3 regions of the Streptomyces sp. NPDC005494 genome follow, and region 2 is predicted to be linked to each of the others. Evidence: predicted binding sites of a transcription regulator. Region 2 holds the regulator's gene; each other region holds the start of a gene.
The links. Region 2 encodes HrcA, which represses chaperone genes, less so after heat shock. Its sites were predicted from a motif close to TTNGCACTCNGNNNNNCNGAGTGCNAA; they were not measured.
Positions count from the first base shown of each region.

Region 1: the regulator HrcA is predicted to act here: its motif matches at 2,491-2,517, upstream of groES (co-chaperone GroES).
Region 3: the regulator HrcA is predicted to act here: its motif matches at 2,415-2,441, upstream of groL (chaperonin GroEL).

Region 1 is NZ_JBIAJR010000003.1:31,048-35,813, reverse strand. Features, by position in the region: gene ACFYQ6_RS10195 (SDR family NAD(P)-dependent oxidoreductase) at 1-204, shown strand, start outside; gene groL (chaperonin GroEL) at 304-1,929, opposite strand; gene groES (co-chaperone GroES) at 2,028-2,336, opposite strand; gene ACFYQ6_RS10180 (polysaccharide deacetylase family protein) at 2,809-3,756, opposite strand; gene ACFYQ6_RS10175 (methyltransferase domain-containing protein) at 3,847-4,766, shown strand, end outside.
Region 2 is NZ_JBIAJR010000001.1:777,365-782,130, forward strand. Features, by position in the region: gene ACFYQ6_RS03580 (nitronate monooxygenase) at 1-250, opposite strand, end outside; gene dnaJ (molecular chaperone DnaJ) at 441-1,580, opposite strand; gene hrcA (heat-inducible transcriptional repressor HrcA) at 1,581-2,597, opposite strand; gene ACFYQ6_RS03595 (MBL fold metallo-hydrolase) at 2,763-3,485, shown strand; gene ACFYQ6_RS03600 (DUF3097 domain-containing protein) at 3,511-4,329, shown strand; gene hemW (radical SAM family heme chaperone HemW) at 4,449-4,766, opposite strand, start outside.
Region 3 is NZ_JBIAJR010000005.1:176,237-181,002, forward strand. Features, by position in the region: gene thrC (threonine synthase) at 1-1,272, shown strand, start outside; gene ACFYQ6_RS17145 (MoaD/ThiS family protein) at 1,301-1,576, shown strand; gene ACFYQ6_RS17150 (cold-shock protein) at 2,010-2,216, shown strand; gene groL (chaperonin GroEL) at 2,605-4,227, shown strand; gene ACFYQ6_RS17160 (hypothetical protein) at 4,333-4,766, opposite strand, start outside.

The DNA.
Region 1 (4,766 bases), on a different contig from region 2:
ATGGGGACCGGCAACATCCCGGACTGGATGTGGCTCGACGCGGACAAGCTGGTGACCGAGGCACTGGCGGACCTGGCCCGGGGCAGGACGGTGTCCATCCCGGACCCGCGTTACAAGGCGCTGATGGGGCTCGTGAAGCTGACGCCCCGCAGCCTTCTCGGCGGGGTCACCTCCCGCGCGGGCCGGACGTACGGTCCCAAGTAGCCCTGGCGGCCCGGCAGAAGGCCCGGCTCCGCGTGAGACAGCGAGGCCCGGTACCCCCGCGACGGGGGTACCGGGCCTCGGTGTTCGTACGGGGCGGTACTAGTGGGAGTGGCCGTGGCCGCCGTGACCGGCGTCGGCCTCTTCCTCGGCCGGCTTCTCGACGACCAGGGTCTCGGTCGTGAGCAGCAGCGACGCGATGGACGCGGCGTTCTCCAGGGCGGAGCGGGTGACCTTGACCGGGTCGATGACGCCGGCCTTCACCAGGTCGCCGTACTCGCCGGTCGCGGCGTTGAAGCCCTGACCCTTGTCGAGCTCGGAGACCTTCGAGGTGATGACGTAGCCCTCGAGGCCCGCGTTCTCCGCGATCCAGCGCAGCGGCTCGACGGCGGCGCGGCGCACGACCGCGACACCCGTGGCCTCGTCGCCGGTCTTGCCGAGGTTGCCCTCGAGGACCTTGACGGCGTGGACCAGAGCGGAGCCACCACCGGAGACGATGCCCTCCTCGACCGCGGCGCGGGTCGCGGAGATGGCGTCCTCCAGACGGTGCTTCTTCTCCTTGAGCTCCACCTCGGTGGCGGCGCCGACGCGGATGACGCACACGCCGCCGGCCAGCTTCGCGAGGCGCTCCTGGAGCTTCTCACGGTCCCAGTCGGAGTCCGTGGACTCGATCTCGGCCTTGATCTGGTTGACGCGGCCCTTGACGTCGGCGGAGTCGCCGCCGCCGTCGACGATGGTCGTGTCGTCCTTGGAGACGGTGACACGGCGAGCCGTGCCGAGCACGTCCAGACCGGCCTGGTCGAGCTTGAGGCCGACCTCCTCGGCGATGACGGTCGCACCGGTGAGGGTGGCGATGTCGCCGAGCATGGCCTTGCGGCGGTCACCGAAGCCCGGGGCCTTCACCGCGACGGCGTTGAAGGTGCCACGGATCTTGTTGACGACGAGGGTGGAGAGCGCCTCGCCCTCGACGTCCTCGGCGATGATCAGCAGCGGCTTGGAGCCACCCGCCTGGATGACCTTCTCCAGCAGCGGGAGCAGCTCCTGGATGGAGCCGATCTTGCCCTGGTGGATCAGGATGTACGGGTCGTCGAGGACGGCCTCCATACGCTCCTGGTCGGTCACCATGTACGGGGAGAGGTAGCCCTTGTCGAAGGCCATGCCCTCGGTGAACTCGAGGTCCAGACCGAAGGTGTTGGACTCCTCGACGGTGATGACGCCGTCCTTGCCGACCTTGTCCATCGCGTCCGCGATGAGCTCGCCGACCTGCGGGTCCTGCGCGGAGAGCGCGGCCACGGCGGCGATGTCGGCCTTGTCGTCGATCGGGCGCGCGGTCGCGAGGAGGTCCTCGGACACGGCCTTGACGGCGGCGTCGATGCCCTTCTTCAGGGAGGCCGGGGAGGCGCCCGCGGCAACGTTCCGGAGGCCTTCGCGGACGAGGGCCTGGGCGAGCACGGTGGCGGTGGTGGTGCCGTCACCCGCTACGTCGTTGGTCTTGGTCGCCACCTCCTTCACCAGCTGGGCACCGAGGTTCTCGTACGGGTCGTCGAGCTCGACCTCGCGCGCGATGGTGACACCGTCGTTGGTGATGGTGGGGGCACCGAACTTCTTGTCGATGACGACGTTGCGGCCCTTCGGACCGATCGTCACCTTCACCGTGTCGGCAAGCTTGTTGACGCCGCGCTCAAGGGCGCGACGGGCGTCCTCGTCGAACTTCAGAATCTTCGCCATGGGCTGAGCTGTCCTCTCAAACGAACTGCGCCCCTCGCCGCCCGGCTAGTTGTCTCGCAGGGGGCCAGGGGCGCAGAACAGAAGCAAACGTGGGTGAATTACTTCTCGACGATCGCGAGAACGTCGCGAGCCGAGAGGACGAGGTACTCCTCGCCGTTGTACTTCACCTCGGTGCCGCCGTACTTGCTGTACAGAACGACATCGCCGGTCTTGACGTCGAGCGGAAGGCGCTCGCCGTTCTCGAAGCGGCCCGGGCCCACGGCCAGGACGACGCCCTCCTGGGGCTTCTCCTTGGCGGTGTCCGGAATGACCAGGCCGGAAGCCGTGGTCTGCTCGGCGTCGAGCGGCTGGACCACAATGCGGTCCTCGAGCGGCTTGATCGCAACCTTGGAGCTGGTGGTCGACACGATCCGGTCTCCCCCTTCGGAGATCTCACGGGGTTTAACAGTCTGTGGGTGGCGACCAGGTCGATCCGTCGTCGCGGGTGCCGGACCTGCCGTGTCGCGCAGTTGTGCTGGCACTCTCCATCGGGGAGTGCCAGCACTGAGACTATGGCGGCGATTAGCACTCGGTCAAGCGGAGTGCCAATTCACCACCCGCGCGTGGCGTCTCGCGACCGGCGCACGCCCGGGACAACGCGGGAGAGAGCCGCGGTGTTCCGGCGGCGGACGCCGTACGTACCGGCAGGGGAACCGGGCGGCGGACGCCGTACGTACCGGCAGGGGAACCGGGCGGCGGACGCCGTACGCACCAGCAGGCGGACCCGGCGACGGATGCCGTACGTACCGGCAAGGAGACCCGGCAACGGGACGCCCCGCGTACCGGCAGCCGGGCTCGCCCTCGCCGCCCCGCGTACCGGCAGCCGGGCTCGCGGCGCACTCAGACGTAGTCCTCCAGCCGGGCCACGGCGTACCCCTTGTCCGTGATCGTCTTCATGACGTTGCGGATCATGTCGGTCATGGACCCGCCCCAGTCCTCGCGCCCGCGGAAGTGCGTGAGGACGATGTCGCCGGGGTGCAGGTCCCGGTCCCACTCACGCCACTCCATGTGGTCGGGGAACGCCTCGGCGGCCCACAGGGGCACGGCCTTGATGCCGCAGGACTTGGCGACGCGGAGGGTGTCGCCGTTGTAGTTGCCGTACGGCGGACGGAAGAGGGTGGGTCGCTTCCCGAAGTACTTCTCGATCTTGTCCTGCTCGCCGCAGATCTCCCGGCGCTGCTCCTCCGCCGAAAGCCCCGGGAGATAGCGGTGGTTGAGGGTGTGGTTGCTGAGGGTGACACCCCGGGCCTGCATGTCCTTGAAGTAGCCGTAGTTCTCGCTCACCACGTAGTCGCTGAGGAAGGCGCTGTACGGGATCTTCAGCTCCGTCATCATCCGCAGCAGTTCCGGGTCCTTCTCCGCCCCGTCGTCCATCGTCAGGAAGACGATCCGCTCCTTGGTGGGCACGGTGGTGAAGACCGGCGGCAGCGCCTCCCCTCCCTCCACCTCGAATCCCTCACGCGTGGTGATGCGGGGCTTCTCGGCCGGAGGCTCCGGGGCGGCCAGCGGCACCTTCGCCAGGCCCCACTTCTTCGCGGCGGCGGCACGGGCGGCCTGCTGACGCTTCAGCCGCTCGGCCCGCGCCTCGGCAGCCGCGGCTTCCGGCCCGGCCGCCGCACCCGGCCGGCCGGCGGCCGGGGAAGCCCGCTTCCCCGGGTCCGCCGCCCGCCCCCGCCCCCCGTCGGCACACCCGGACGCGGCGGCGGCCACCAGCAGGGCCGCCAGGACCGTGCAGGCCGTTCTGCACCGCTTCGGCAGTGAATTTTCGTTTTGTCGTACTAGCTGCATGGCGCCGCATCCTGCCACCGGCGCCGGGACCCCCTCCCGCGACACCTCCGCGAGAGACGGCGCGTCCCCCGGCTGGCTCACAATGGACGCGTGAACGCCCTTCCCCCCGCCGGCCAGGCCGACCCGCTCGACGCCTTCGCGGCCCTCCGCACCCCCGAGGGCGCGGCCCTCCTCGACGAACTCCGCGACCACGACCCCGCCCGGGAGCTGGCCACCGCTACCCGGCTGCGCCGCACCCACCCCGCGGCCCTCGTGTCGGCGGCACTCGGCCAGGCGCGGCTGCGGCAGCGTGCGGTGGCGAAGTTCGGGGCGGCGGACGCGTACCGCATGTTCTTCACCCCTGACGGCGTGGAACAGGCGACCCGGACCTCGGTCGCGGCCTACCGCGCCGGCCGGTTCGCCGAGCAGGGGGTACGGAGCGTCGCCGATCTCTGCTGCGGCATCGGTGGCGACGCGATCGCGCTGGCCAGGGCGGGCATCCCGGTGCTGGCCGTGGACCGCGACCCGCTCACGGCCGAGGTCGCCCGCGCCAACGCCGAGGCGCTCGGCCTCCAGGAGCTCGTCGAGGTGCGGTGCGCCGACGTCACGGAGATCGACACCTCCCCGTACGACGCGGTCTTCGTCGACCCGGCGCGACGGGGCGGGCGCGGCAGGATCTTCGACCCGGAGGCCTACTCACCGCCGCTCTCCTGGGCGACCGGAGCCGCGCTCAAGGCCCCCCGTGCCGCGCTGAAGATCGCACCCGGCGTCCCCCACGAGGCCATCGAACCGCAGGCCGAGGCGGAGTGGATCTCGGACGGCGGCGACGTGAAGGAGGCCGTGCTCTGGTTCGGCGAGGGCTTCACGCCCGGCGCCTTCCGGGCGACGCTGCTCCCGTCGCGCGCCACCCTCGTCTCCGAGGGCCCTCTCCCCGCCCCGCCGGTCGGTCCCGTGGGGCGGTATCTGTACGAGCCCGACGGCGCCGTGATCCGCGCCCATCTGGTGGCCGCCGTGGTGGAGCGGTGCGAGGG
Region 2 (4,766 bases):
CCTCGACGGCGCTGGGGTCGGCGACCGGTGGCTGCGGCATGAAGAGGTTCACGCCGAAGGGCCGGCGGGTCATCCTCCGGAGCTGCTCGATCTCGTTGTACATCCCGTCCGCCGTCTTGTAGCCGGCGGCGAGGAACCCCATCCCTCCGGCCTCCGAGACCACGGCGGCCAGCTCCGGCCGGGAGACGCCCCCCGCCATCGGGGCCTGCACGATCGGGTACCGGCAGAGATCGGTGAGGGGCGAGGACATGACCACATCGTGCCATGTCCGGCGGATCGTTCCGAATCGGCCCTTGCCCGCGGCGGGAGCGCCGCGGCGGACACCGCGACGCCCGCCGGTCCCCGTACCTGCGGACACGGCGACGCCCGCCGGTCTCCGTACCTGCGGACACCGCGACGCCCGCCGGTACGGGGGCCGGCGGGCGTCGTGGTGGCAGGGCTCAGCGGCCGTTGAACGCGTCCTTCAGGCGGGAGAACAGCCCCTGCTGCCCCGGCTGGAACTGGCCCGTGGGCCGCTCCTCGCCGCGCAGCTTGGCCAGCTCCCGCAGGAGGCGCTCCTGCTCGGGGTCCATCTTCGTCGGGGTCATGACCTCGACGTGCACGATGAGGTCGCCGCGCCCGCCACCGCGCAGGTGCGTGATGCCGCGCCCGTGCAGCGGTACCGACTGGCCGGACTGGGTGCCCGGCCTGATGTCGATCTCCTCCAGGCCGTCCAGCGTCTCCAGCGGCACCTGGGTGCCGAGGGCCGCCGCCGTCATGGGGATGGTGACCGTGCAGTGCAGGTCGTCGCCGCGCCGCTGGAACACCGGGTGCGAGAGCTCGTGGATCTCGACGTACAGATCACCGGCGGGGCCGCCGCCGGGGCCGACCTCGCCCTCGCCCGCGAGCTGGATCCGGGTGCCGTTGTCGACACCGGCGGGGATCTTCACGGTGAGGGTGCGCCGCGAGCGGATACGGCCGTCGCCGGCGCACTCGGGGCACGGGGTCGGCACGACGGTGCCGAAGCCCTGGCACTGCGGGCAGGGACGCGAGGTCATGACCTGGCCGAGGAAGGACCTCGTGACCTGGGAGACCTCGCCACGGCCGCGGCACATGTCACAGGTCTGCGCGGAGGTGCCGGGTGCGGCCCCCTCACCGCTGCAGGTCGTACAGACGACCGCGGTGTCGACCTGGATGTCCTTGGTCGTGCCGAAAGCCGCCTCGTTGAGGTCGATCTCCAGCCGGATCATGGCGTCCTGGCCGCGCCGGGTCCGCGAACGGGGCCCACGCTGGGCCGCGTTGCCGAAGAACGCGTCCATGATGTCGCTGAAGTTGCCGAAGCCGCCGGCACCGAAGCCACCGGCCCCGCCACCGCCGCCCGAGGCCGACAGCGGGTCGCCGCCGAGGTCGTAGACCTGCTTCTTCTGCGGGTCCGACAACACCTCGTAAGCGGCGTTGATCTCCTTGAACCGCTCCTGGGTCTTGGGATCCGGGTTGACATCCGGGTGCAGCTCGCGGGCGAGCCTGCGGAATGCCTTCTTGATCTCGTCCTGAGATGCGTCGCGGCGCACGCCGAGTACGGCGTAGTAGTCCGTGGCCACTTACGACTCCGCCAGGATCTGTCCGACGTAACGTGCCACTGCGCGTACCGCTCCCATCGTTCCGGGGTAGTCCATGCGGGTCGGTCCGACCACGCCGAGTTTGGCGACTGCCTCGTCGCCCGAACCGTAGCCGACCGCGACGACGGACGTGGCGTTGAGGCCCTCGTGGGCGTTCTCGTGCCCGATCCGTACGGTCATGCCCGAATCCGTTGCCTCACCGAGCAGCTTCAGCAGGACGACCTGCTCCTCCAATGCCTCCAGCACCGGCCGGATCATCACAGGGAAGTCGTGCCCGAAGCGGGTGAGGTTGGAGGTGCCGCCGATGATCAGCCGCTCCTCCGTTTCTTCGACCAGGGTCTCCAGGAGGACGGAGAGCACCGTGGATACGGTTCCACGGTCCTCGGTCTCGAAGGACTCCGGCAGATCCTGCACCAGCCGCGGGACGTCCGCGAAGCGCCGTCCGACGACCCGGCTGTTGAGCCGGGCCCGCAGATCCGCCAGAGACGTGTCACCGAACGGTGCAGGGCAGTCGATCATACGCTGTTCGACCCGGCCCGTGTCCGTGATCAGCACGAGCATCAGCCGCGCGGGAGCCAGGGACAGCAGCTCCACGTGCCGCACCGTGGACCGGGTCAGCGAGGGGTACTGCACGACGGCGACCTGCCGGGTCAGCTGCGCGAGCAGCCGGACCGTGCGGCCCACGACGTCGTCGAGATCGACGGCGCCGTCGAGGAAATTCTGGATCGCCCGGCGCTCGGGCGACGACAGGGGCTTGACGCCCGCGAGCTTGTCGACGAAGAGCCGGTAGCCCTTGTCCGTCGGGATGCGCCCGGCGCTGGTGTGCGGCTGGGCGATGAAGCCCTCGTCCTCCAGCACCGCCATGTCGTTGCGGACGGTGGCCGGGGAGACCCCGAGGCTGTGCCGCTCCGTGAGCGCCTTGGAGCCGACGGGCTCCTCGGTGCCGACATAGTCCTGAACAATGGCGCGCAGCACTTCGAGTCTGCGTTCGCTGAGCACCGCGCACACCTCCAGCTGTGGTTCTCCGGCGTCTGCCTGGCACTCTGTGCGTTCGAGTGCCAGCGATCCCCCCGCTCAGTGTACGGGGGCAGGGTGGGCCGGGGGCAAGGGCGACCGGCCACGCTGTCACGCGACGGTGCAGGTCGTTGCCGATAGCGTCGTCGTATGGACGTCGCTTGGGAAGAGTTCGGCTGGGAGCGGTTGGGCAACGGTACGGGGCGGCGGCGCCTTCCCGTCTGGGACGCGACCGCCGCGCTGGTCGCCGGAGAGGACGGTGTGCTGCTCTACGACACCGGTTCGACGCTCCGGGAGGGGGTCGAACTGCGGAGTCAGGCGGAGGCGATGCTGGGCCGGAGGGTGACGCATATCGCACTCAGCCATCCGCACTTCGACCACGTGCTGGGCACCGCCGCCTTCGCCGGGGCGGAGGTCTACGGGGCGGTCGGCACTGCCGCGCTCCTGGAGCGGGGCGCCGGGGAGCTGCGGGCGGACGCGGTGCGGCACGGGATGAGCGAGGCGGACGCCACGGCGGCCACGGACGCCCTGGTGGCGCCGCGGCACCAGGTGAGCGGCGAGTGGACGCTCGATCTCGGCGGCGGTATCCAGGTGCTGCTGGCCAATGTGGGCCCCGGCCACAGCGGGCACGACCTCGCGGTGCTGGTACCGGGCTCCCCCGTCGTGGTGCTCTGCGGCGATCTGGTCGAGGAGTCGGGCGAGCCGCAGGCGGGCCCGGACGCGGTCCCCTCGCACTGGCCGGCCGCGCTGGACCGGCTGCTGGAGCTGGGCGGCGAGCAGGCTCTGTACGTCCCGGGGCACGGGGCCGTGGTGGACGCGGCGTTCGTGCGGGCACAACGCGATCAACTGGCCGCGCGCTTCGGCGTGTCGTGAAAGCGGCCCCGATTATCGTGCTGCCATGCGCAGCTACCAGCCGGACCTGACTCCGCCGTGGAAGAAGTCGGCCCCCGCCCCCGAGGTGCCCGCCGAGCCCGACCTGGTCGTCGAGGAGGCCGTCACCGGCTTCTGCGGGGCGGTCGTCCGGTGCGAGAAGACCGCCGAGGGCCCGACGGTGACGCTGGAGGACCGCTTCGGCAAGCACCGGGTGTTCCCGATGCCGCCGCGCGGCTTCCTGCTGGAGGGCAAGGTGGTCACCCTCGTACGCCCGTCGGCCGGCGGTCCCGCGCGCCCCTCCCGTACGGCGTCGGGCTCGGTGGCCGTCCCCGGGGCGCGGGCACGGGTGGCGCGGGCGGGCCGGATCTACGTGGAGGGCAGGCACGACGCCGAGCTCGTCGAGCGGGTCTGGGGCGACGACCTGCGTATCGAGGGCGTGGTCGTGGAGTACCTGGAGGGGATCGACGACCTTCCGGCGATCGTGCGGGAGTTCGCCCCGGGTCCGGACGCCCGGCTCGGCGTCCTGGTCGACCATCTGGTGCCGGGGTCCAAGGAGTCCCGGATCGCCGCCCAGGTCACGGACGCGCACGTGCTGGTGGTGGGGCATCCGTACATCGACGTCTGGGAGGCCGTGAAGCCCTCCTCGGTGGGCATCCCTGGGTGGCCGGTCGTACCGCGCGGCCAGGACTGGAAGACGGGCGTCTGCCGGGCGCTGGGCTGGCCGGAGAACACGGGCGCGGCCTGGCAGCACATCCTGTCCGGGGTCCGCTCGTACAAGGACCTCGAACCGCAGCTGCTCGGCCGGGTCGAGGAGCTGATCGACTTCGTCACGCTGCCGGACTGACAGCCCCGCCCGAGGCCCTCTGGGGGGTCGTGCGGGGGCCGAACCGTCGGGGATGCGTGGGCCGGCCGCCGGGGATGGGCCTGCCGTCGAGGATGCGTGCGCGGCCCGTAGCCGCGCGCTCAGTCCACCAGGTCCCGGACCACGGCGTCGGCCAGCAGGCGGCCCCTCAGGGTGAGGACCGCGCGGCCCTCCGCGTACGGCCCGGGCTCCAGCAGGCCGTCCGCCACCGCGCGTCCGGCCGCCGCGAGCCCGGCGGGGGCCAGCAGGGAGAGCGGGCAGCCCTCGACGAGCCGCAGTTCCAGCAGGATGCGCTCGACCCGCCTGTCCTCGTCGGCGAGGATCTCGCGGCCCGCTCCGGGGGAGCGCCCCTCGGACAGGGCTTGGGCGTACGCCCCGGGGTGCTTCACGTTCCACCAGCGCACGCCACCGACGTGGCT
Region 3 (4,766 bases), on a different contig from region 2:
ATCAATTCTTCCGCCGTGGACCTCGGTCCCGCCGCAGCGCTTTCCTGCCGCGAATGCGGCGAGCGTTTCGAGCTCGGTCCCCTTTTCGCCTGCGCGTCCTGTTTCGGGCCGCTCGAAGTGGCGTACGACCTGCCGAGCGGCTCCCCCGAAGAGCTGAAGAAGCGCATCGCCGAGGGTCCGAACAACATCTGGCGCTACGCGCCGCTGCTGCCCGTTCCCTCCGATGTCGCCGAGAAGCCCAACATCAACCCCGGCTTCACGAAGCTGGTCAAGGCCGACAACCTCGCCCGCGAGCTGGGCGTGACCGGCGGCCTGTACGTCAAGGACGACTCCGGCAACCCGACGCACTCCTTCAAGGACCGTGTCGTCGCGATCGCCGTCGAGGCCGCCCGCGCCTTCGGATTCACCACACTCTCCTGCTCCTCCACCGGCAACCTCGCCGGCGCGGTGGGCGCCGCCGCGGCCCGCGCCGGCTTCCGCTCCTGCGTGTTCATCCCGCACGACCTGGAGCAGGGCAAGGTCGTCATGGCCGCGGTGTACGGCGGCGAACTGGTCGGCATCGAGGGCAATTACGACGACGTCAACCGCTTCTGCTCGGAGCTCATCGGCGACCCCCTCGGCGAGGGCTGGGGCTTCGTCAACGTCAACCTGCGGCCGTACTACGGCGAGGGCTCCAAGACCCTGGCCTACGAGATCTGCGAGCAGCTCGGCTGGCAGCTGCCCGACCAGCTCGTCATCCCGATCGCGTCCGGTTCGCAGCTCACGAAGATCGACAAGGGCCTGCAGGAGCTGATCAAGCTCGGCCTCGTCGAGGACAAGCCGTACAAGATCTTCGGTGCCCAGGCCGAAGGCTGCTCCCCGGTCTCCACCGCCTTCAAGGCGGGCCACGACGTCGTCCGGCCCCAGAAGCCGAACACCATCGCCAAGTCGCTGGCGATCGGCAACCCGGCCGACGGCCCGTACGTCCTGGACATCGCCCGGCGCACCGGCGGCGCCGTGGAGGACGTGAACGACGAGCAGGTCGTGGACGCGATCAAGCTGCTGGCCCGCACCGAGGGCATCTTCGCGGAGACCGCGGGCGGGGTGACGGTCGGTGTGACGAAGAAGCTGATCGACGCCGGCCTGCTCGACCCGTCCCTCACCACGGTCGTCCTCAACACCGGTGACGGGCTGAAGACGCTCGACGCGGTCGCCCCCACGACCGGCCTGTCGGCGACGATCCGGCCCAGCCTGGACGCGTTCCGGGACGCCGGCCTCGCCGCCGCCAACTGACCACCCCAGACCCGAGGAAGGCACCCACATGAGCGTCAAGGTCCGTATCCCCACCATCCTCCGCACCTACACGGGCGGTCAGGCCGAGGTCCCGGCCGAGGGGGCGACCCTCTCCGAGGTCATCGCGTCCCTGGAGCAGAACCACCCGGGCATCGGTGCCCGTGTCCTGGACGACCAGGGCAAGCTGCGCCGCTTCGTCAACGTCTACGTCAACGACGACGACGTGCGCTTCGAGGGCGGTCTGGACGCGGCCACGCCGGACGGCGCCGGCGTCTCGATCATTCCGGCCGTCGCCGGAGGCTGACGGACCGGTCGGGTGTCCCGACTGCGTTGTGTGACCGGGGTGGCCCCCTCCGCGAGAGAAGCGGAGGGGGCCATTCTGCATGGTTGAGCACGGTACAGTTGGGGAAGTCCCCGCTGCCGCCCGTGCCACGCGCATATGAGAATGCGCCCGGCCGCGTCAAGAAGCAGCCAAAGTACGTGAGCTCCTTGCGCCATAAGTGGCCTTTGTCAGGCCCGAGTTGCCCAAAATCCTCACGAGTTCCCCCCTTCCGGGCGTTCAGGTGTGCCCAGAATTCTCGTCCGATTGACCTGTTGCAGAGGGCAGTTGGGCAGATACATTCGGCCGCGGTCGACGCGTTCCGGCGCACGCCACCCTCTCCTGTCGGAGGGTGAGTTCTGACCCGGGCCCGCGAAGTGCGGTGCTCGTGCAAGGGCCAGTAATAGGGGAGTTAGGCATGGCTCAGGGCACCGTCAAGTGGTTCAACGCGGAGAAGGGGTACGGCTTCATCGCGGTCGACGGTGGTGCGGATGTTTTCGTCCACTACAGCGCGATCCAGATGGACGGATACCGCACCCTCGAAGAGGGTCAGCGAGTTGAATTCGAGATCTCGCAGGGCCAGAAGGGGCCGCAGGCGGACATGGTCAAGCTCGCCGTCGGCTGAGCTCGGCGCGGTCGGCCGACGACGCTACTCACACACGCGGGGCCCGTACTCCCACCGGGGTGCGGGCCCCGCGTGCGTCGTCCCCGGCCGGGGCCCGTGGTCGTCCACATCCGGAGAGACACGCTTGCGCCCGCCCGAAACGCTTGCGCCCGCCCGTCGCCCGACCGCCACCCCTCCAGTGAGCCTTCTCCGAAGGCGCTTGCACTCTCCGGGGTCGAGTGCTAATCATTGGCGTTAGCACTCTCCAGGTGAGAGTGACAGAACTTAGGACCGGGCCGGTGAGGCCCGCACGCTTGCCGGGGCAAGGAACCGGTGAGCACGCTGGCCGTCCGTCGCGGGCGCCTCTCGGTCCGGAGAAATCCACCCCTGTCCGGGAGGACCACTTCACATGGCCAAGATCATCGCGTTCGACGAGGAGGCACGGCGCGGTCTCGAGCGCGGGATGAACCAGCTCGCCGACGCCGTCAAGGTCACCCTCGGCCCCAAGGGCCGTAACGTCGTCCTCGAGAAGAAGTGGGGCGCGCCCACGATCACCAACGATGGTGTTTCCATCGCCAAGGAGATCGAGCTCGAGGACCCGTACGAGAAGATCGGTGCGGAGCTGGTCAAGGAGGTCGCCAAGAAGACGGACGACGTCGCCGGCGACGGTACGACCACCGCCACCGTTCTCGCCCAGGCGCTCGTCCGCGAGGGCCTGCGCAACGTCGCCGCGGGTGCCAACCCGATGGCTCTGAAGCGTGGCATCGAGAAGGCCGTCGAGGCCGTCTCCGCCGCCCTGCTGGAGCAGGCGAAGGACGTGGAGACCAAGGAGCAGATCGCTTCGACGGCCTCCATCTCCGCTGCCGACACCGAGATCGGCGCCAAGATCGCCGAGGCGATGGACAAGGTCGGCAAGGAAGGCGTCATCACCGTCGAGGAGTCCCAGACCTTCGGTCTGGAGCTGGAGCTCACCGAGGGTATGCGCTTCGACAAGGGCTACATCTCGGCGTACTTCGCCACCGACATGGAGCGTATGGAGACGTCCTTCGACGACCCGTACATCCTGATCGTCAACTCCAAGATCAGCAACGTGAAGGACCTCCTTCCGCTGCTGGAGAAGGTCATGCAGTCGGGCAAGCCCCTGCTGATCATCGCGGAGGACGTCGAGGGCGAGGCTCTGTCGACGCTGGTCGTCAACAAGATCCGCGGCACCTTCAAGTCCGTCGCCGTCAAGGCTCCGGGCTTCGGTGACCGCCGCAAGGCCATGCTCGGCGACATCGCCATCCTCACCGGTGGCACCGTCATCTCCGAGGAGGTCGGTCTCAAGCTGGAGAACGCCGGCCTGGACCTGCTCGGCACCGCCCGCAAGGTCGTCATCACCAAGGACGAGACGACGATCGTCGACGGTGGCGGCGAGAGCGACCAGGTGCAGGGTCGCGTCAAGCAGATCCGTGCCGAGATCGAGAACTCCGACTCCGACTACGACCGCGAGAAGCTCCAGGAGCGCCTCGCGAAGCTGGCCGGCGGCGTGGCCGTCATCAAGGCCGGCGCCGCCACCGAGGTGGAGCTCAAGGAGCGCAAGCACCGCATCGAGGACGCGGTGCGCAACGCCAAGGCCGCCGTCGAGGAGGGCATCGTCGCCGGTGGTGGCGTGGCTCTGCTCCAGGCCTCGGCCGTCTTCGAGAAGCTCGACCTGACGGGCGACGAGGCCACCGGCGCCAACGCCGTCAAGCTCGCGCTGGAGGCCCCCCTCAAGCAGATCGCCGTCAACGGTGGCCTCGAGGGTGGCGTCATCGTCGAGAAGGTGCGCAACCTGCCGATCGGTCACGGCCTCAACGCCGCGACCGGCGAGTACGTCGACATGATCGCCGAGGGCATCATCGACCCGGCGAAGGTCACGCGCTCCGCTCTGCAGAACGCCGCGTCCATCGCCGCGCTCTTCCTCACCACCGAGGCCGTCATCGCCGACAAGCCGGAGAAGGCCTCTGCGGCTGCTCCGGGCGGCATGCCGGGCGGTGACATGGACTTCTGATCCTCGGATCGGAGCTCCACGCAGCCTCGGCTGCACCCGTAGTACGTGTACGACGCCGGCCCCCGGGAGTGATCCCGGGGGCCGGCTTCGTCGTGTGCGGAGGTGTCAGCCCGCGGGGGTGGTCAGTATGCAGAGCGGCGTGCCTTCGTCGGGGTCACCGACGTACGTCCAGAGCTTGAGCGTCCGGCCGTCCCGCAGTGCCGCATAGGTGGTCGCGGCGGTGCTGTCCGCGTCGAACGACACGTACACGTGGCTCTGCCCCTCGTCCTCCTCGGTCTCCCAGGTGCCCGTCCCCGACCTGGGCGCGTCCGTGCCGTCGATGATGTCGTGGTCGCTGCACACGCGGTCGGCGGTGGCGGTGCCGTCCGGCTTCAGCTCCAGTGTGCCGCCGTGGGAGTCGGTCCATGTGACGGCCGCCCGGGCCGGGGGCAGTTCGACCGCCTCTCCGTCGGGGACCGGCGGAAAGGCGAGCCTGCCGCAGGCCACGAGGGCGAACACGGCGGGAGTGAGGGCCAGGAGGCCTCTTCGGGAACGCGACA